Regions from separate parts of the Bradyrhizobium sp. USDA 241 genome, predicted to be linked through region 1. Evidence: predicted binding sites of a transcription regulator. Region 1 holds the regulator's gene; the other holds the start of a gene.
The links. Region 1 encodes LexA, which represses DNA repair genes until DNA is damaged. Its sites were predicted from a motif close to TGTTCNNNNTGTGTTCNG; they were not measured.

Region 1 (2,399 bases):
AAGGGTCGGCCCCGGCGAAGCCGTGCGGATCTTCACCGGCGGCGTCGTTCCCGATGGCGCCGACGCGGTCGTGATCCAGGAGGATACGGTTGCCGACGGCAAGCAGATCACGATCAAGGAAGCCGCGATTCCCGGTCGGCACATTCGCCCCGCCGGCGTCGACTTCTCTGAGGGCGACGTGCTCCTACGCAGAGGAACTCGTCTCACCGAGCGCGATCTCGCGCTGGCTGCCGGAATGAATCACCCGCATCTCGCCGTCTGCCGCCGTCCGAGGGTCGCGATCCTCGCCACCGGCGACGAGCTGGTGATGCCCGGCACCACGCCCGGACACGGCCAGATCGTCTATTCCAATGGCTATGCCCTGCACGCGCTCGCCCGCAGCGAGGGCGCCGAGACCATCGACCTCGGCGTTGCCGCCGATACGCTGGAGGCCACTTCCGCCGGCATCCGTCGCGCCCGGGAGAGCGGCGCCGACATCCTGATCACGACCGGTGGTGCCTCGGTCGGCGACCACGATCTGGTCCAGCAGGCGCTCAAGGACGAAGGCATCTCGATGTCGTTCTGGAAGATCGCGATTCGGCCCGGCAAGCCGATGATGCACGGACGACTCGGCGCAATGCGCGTGATCGGCCTGCCCGGCAATCCCGTGTCGTCTTACGTGTGCGCCTTCCTGTTCATGGTGCCGCTGATTCGCGCGCTGTCGGGCCGTTCAGTGATTCATCATCGCCGCGAGCGCGCCGTGCTGGGCCGCGATCTCGATGCCAACGACCAGCGCGAGGACTATCTGCGTGCGCGCCTGAAACAGCGTGACGACGGCGCGTTCGTCGCCGTTCCCGTGAGCCATCAGGACTCCTCTCTGCTTGCGAATCTCGCTGCGGCGCAGGTACTTCTCGTGCGCGCACCGTTCGCGCCGAGGGCCGAGGCCGGCACGCCTTGCGAGGTGTTGCGCCTGCCCGCCTGAGCTGCACGGCCACACGCATCGCGCGAGCTTGGCTCTGTTCACCGTAAATTAAGCAGTTGCGGAACACATATCGAACATATAGTGTCCGTTCATGATTTGTTTCGAGGATGTAGCGGCTTATCGCTGACTTCCTCGTCTCGGACTCGAACGACATCAACCGGGGGACTTTGGTCGAGATGTTGACGCGCAAACAATACGAGCTTCTGCGATTCATCAGCGAACGTCTGAAGGAAAGCGGCGTGCCGCCGTCCTTCGACGAGATGAAGGATGCGCTCGACCTGCGCTCGAAGTCAGGCATCCATCGCCTGATCACTGCGCTCGAGGAGCGCGGCTTCATCCGCCGCCTGCCCAACCGCGCCCGCGCCATCGAGGTGATCAAGCTGCCCGAGCTGCAGGCCGCCGCCGGCAGTCGCCGCGGCTTCACGCCGAGCGTCATCGAGGGCAATCTCGGCAAGGTGCGCGCGACCTCCAGCCCGCCTGTGGACGAGGGCGAGCGTCCCGTCGCGGTGCCCGTGATGGGCCGCATCGCGGCCGGCACGCCGATCGAGGCGCTGCAGACCCGCAGCCACACCATCAGCGTGCCGCCCGACATGCTCGGCTCGGGCGAGCACTACGCGCTCGAGGTGCGCGGCGATTCGATGGTCGAGGCCGGCATCCTCGACGGCGACATGGCGCTGATCCAGCGCAACGAGAGCGCCGATACCGGCGACATCGTGGTAGCGCTGATCGACGACGAGGAAGCCACGCTCAAGCGCTTCCGCCGCCGCGGCGCCTCTATCGCGCTCGAGCCCGCCAATGCCGCCTATGAGGTCCGTATTCTTCCGCCGAACCGCGTGAAGATCCAGGGCAAGCTGATCGGGCTTTACCGCAAGTATTGAGCGGTCGTTCGATATCTATTGGAGCGGATCGCTATCCGCTCCGGCTGGATGGTTTTTCCGGTTCTGCTCAGATGGTCCGGCCCCCTCTTTCGGCGCCACATCCTCGACACGCCGCACAACGCATCATCGCGTCGCGGCCTGAGAGTGCGAAGGGACGTGATGCGCCAGACTTATCATGGACGATGTTGCGGCGCCGATCGCAGCATCGGCGACGTAAGCCACTGCCATACAATCGCACCGCCATTCGGCAAGCGAGCGGCAATACTCAGGCTGGTCGGCGCCCGCGAGGCACTGACACGCGCCTTCCGAATTCACAGGCGTCGGCTTTGTTCCTATCGAATCCGGGAAAGATAATGTGATCGCGGCTTGCGGACGCAGCCGCAGATTTGCCTACAACGAAGCAGAACGTTGCGTGCTTCCACCTGATAGAGGCCTGCGCCTCCAAAAGAGGTGCGGGTTGCTATCTTCGCATGAGGAGCACCCGATGTGTGACTACAGCCTGCATGCCGTCGCGACGCGCCCCGCCGAAGTCGGCGAGACGATCGTCACGACAACCTTCC
Region 2 (2,399 bases), 850 kb from region 1:
GGCCGAAGCCAACAAAACCTTCTTCATCTTAACTAAATCCCAGTCCCAGTTTCTGTTGTCGCCTTCCGTGACCGGAAGGGCAGCGGACTCAACGGCCCAACTGAGGTTGTGTTTACACCACCAAAGCCGCAAGTTGTGTCTCCGAAAAGCCACAACGACGCAAAAGGTAATGGTTACTGACTCGTTTTCCCGGCAACCAATACGCGCCCAAAGCAGAAAGGCCGGCGCAAGGCCGGCCTTTGATCTCCAACAATATCAGCGAGATATCAGTACCTCGCGATCATCGGGCCGCCCCAGCGATAGTTCAACCGGATGAGACCGATATCGACGTCCTGGCCGATGCGATTGGAGGCAGTGAAAGCACCGAGCGGAGCAGCGACGAAATTGCCGGATCCGGTGAAGTCGATCGTGCGGTGGCCGAGGAAGATGTGATCGTACTCGAAGCCGACCGACCAGTTCGGCGCGAATCCGAACTCGACGCCCACGCCCACCGTGCCGCCCCAACGGGTCTCGTTGGCCCGGTCGAACTCGAGGCCGGTCGCCACATCGTAGGTCCGATAGCGATCCCCGACGACGGCGGCGCCGCCCTTCACGTAGAGCAATACGTTGTTCCAGGCGTAGCCGATCTGCCCGGTGATCAAACCGAAAGAGTCGATCTTGGACTGTTGCGAAGACCGGACACCGCGCTGATGTTGTCGCCGGTAAAGTCGGCCCAGTTGCCCTGGCCCTCGAAACCGAACACCCAGTTCGTCGACTGCCAGCGGTAGCCGACCTGGCCACCGACGGTGCCGCCGGTCGCATTGTGGCAACCCTCGCCGACCAGAACGCCGGTCGCCGGGGTCACGAAATCCCAGCACTTGCGGCTTGTGCCACCACCGCCGTTGATGCCGATGTAGAAGCCGCTCCAGTCGTAGATGGCGGCAATCGGCGCTGGCGCCTTGGTATAGGGACGGGCGGCAAGATCGGCCGCGCTTGCGGGGGCCGCTAGCCCCAACGCCATTGCACTGATTGCACTAAACAGAATCTTATTCATTGCAGTCTCCCCAGTTTCGTCCGCTTCTCGAGGTCCCCGAAAGCGGCGGATCAGGCGCGACGCCCATATGAACTAATTCCAAGGCAACCATAGCCCAAGAAACGGGCAAAATCCGTCTCCGAAATGCCACAGTCGCGCACCGATTGAAGTCCGCAACTTGATGAAAGTTAAGGGGTTTTCGTCCTTCTCGGGAACCCGGAAAAGTTCCATCGGGTTCCCTTGACTGTCGACCTGTGTCCAGAATCTGTTCTGGCTCTTAGTACGAAAGAACAAATCTGGAACGAAGCCGGCCGCGATGCTATATGTGGGGATAACCGTGGGGGTGGCGGGCTGATCGGTGCCCGCAAGCGTATAGGGTCGCCTCAGCGGGGCGCAGAGGAACGCGGGCAGCGGGATTCGCCCATTTGAAATTCAGTGGCATTCGGAGTGGAGAGCGGCGATGGCGGGAAGCGTCAACAAGGTCATTCTGGTTGGAAATCTCGGCAAGGATCCTGAAATCCGCCGCACCCAGGACGGGCGGCCGATCGCGAATTTGAGCATCGCCACCTCCGAGACATGGCGTGACAAGGCGACCGGCGAGCGCAAGGAGAAGACCGAGTGGCACCGCGTCGTGATCTTCAATGAAGGGCTCTGCAAGGTTGCCGAACAGTATCTGAAGAAGGGCGCGAAGGTTTACATCGAGGGCGCGCTGCAGACCCGCAAATGGACCGACCAGAGCGGCGTCGAGAAGTACTCGACCGAGGTCGTGCTCCAGGGCTTCAACTCGACGCTGACGATGCTCGATGGCCGCGGTGGCGGCGGAGGAGGCGGCAGCTTCGGCGACGAGCCGGGCGGCGATTTCGGCTCCTCCGGTCCCGTCAGCAGCGCACCGCGCCGTCCCGTCGCCGCCAGCGGCGGCCGCAACAGCGACATGGACGACGATATCCCGTTCTGAGGACGAGTATCGAGAAACGCCGCGCGGACGGAGCTTGGCGTTTCGTGTCAGCAATTCTGCTTAATCGATGGAGCGGGCTCGGGTTTTCCGGGCCCGCTTCATGTTCGGCTTGAACTCAAATCGTTCCGACATCGAGGAGATGGCCCGTCGCGGCTCCCGGCTGCTGCGGACGGGCTCGCGGGGCCTCCCTGGCTGCGCGGATTTCGAGGCATGGAGGAGGTTCCGCAAGGCATTTCCGGGGTTGTCCGAGATATCCTGTTCTAAGCCGTAAGCCATTGGAAAAATAAGCGGAAAAAGCGCTTCTCGACCCGCCGCGAGGGTGGTTATCCGCCCCCCGATGCGCTATATGATTCCCAGACAAAATCTCACCGGATTCCCCCTTGGCTGACGACGACAACAAGCCCGGCGACCAGCCGGCGCAACCCTCGGACA

Region 2: the regulator LexA is predicted to act here: its motif matches at 1,299-1,316, upstream of ABIF91_RS36090 (single-stranded DNA-binding protein).

What each region holds. Positions count from the first base shown of each region.
Region 1 covers NZ_JBMGPZ010000005.1:3,779,840-3,782,238, forward strand. Annotated here, with positions in the region: gene glp (gephyrin-like molybdotransferase Glp) at 1-961, shown strand, start outside; gene lexA (transcriptional repressor LexA) at 1,138-1,839, shown strand; gene ABIF91_RS40180 (hypothetical protein) at 2,324-2,399, shown strand, end outside.
Region 2 covers NZ_JBMGPZ010000005.1:2,932,670-2,935,068, forward strand. Annotated here, with positions in the region: gene ABIF91_RS36080 (outer membrane protein) at 1-27, opposite strand, end outside; partial or broken gene ABIF91_RS36085 (outer membrane protein) at 267-1,033, opposite strand; gene ABIF91_RS36090 (single-stranded DNA-binding protein) at 1,473-1,967, shown strand; gene gyrA (DNA gyrase subunit A) at 2,348-2,399, shown strand, end outside.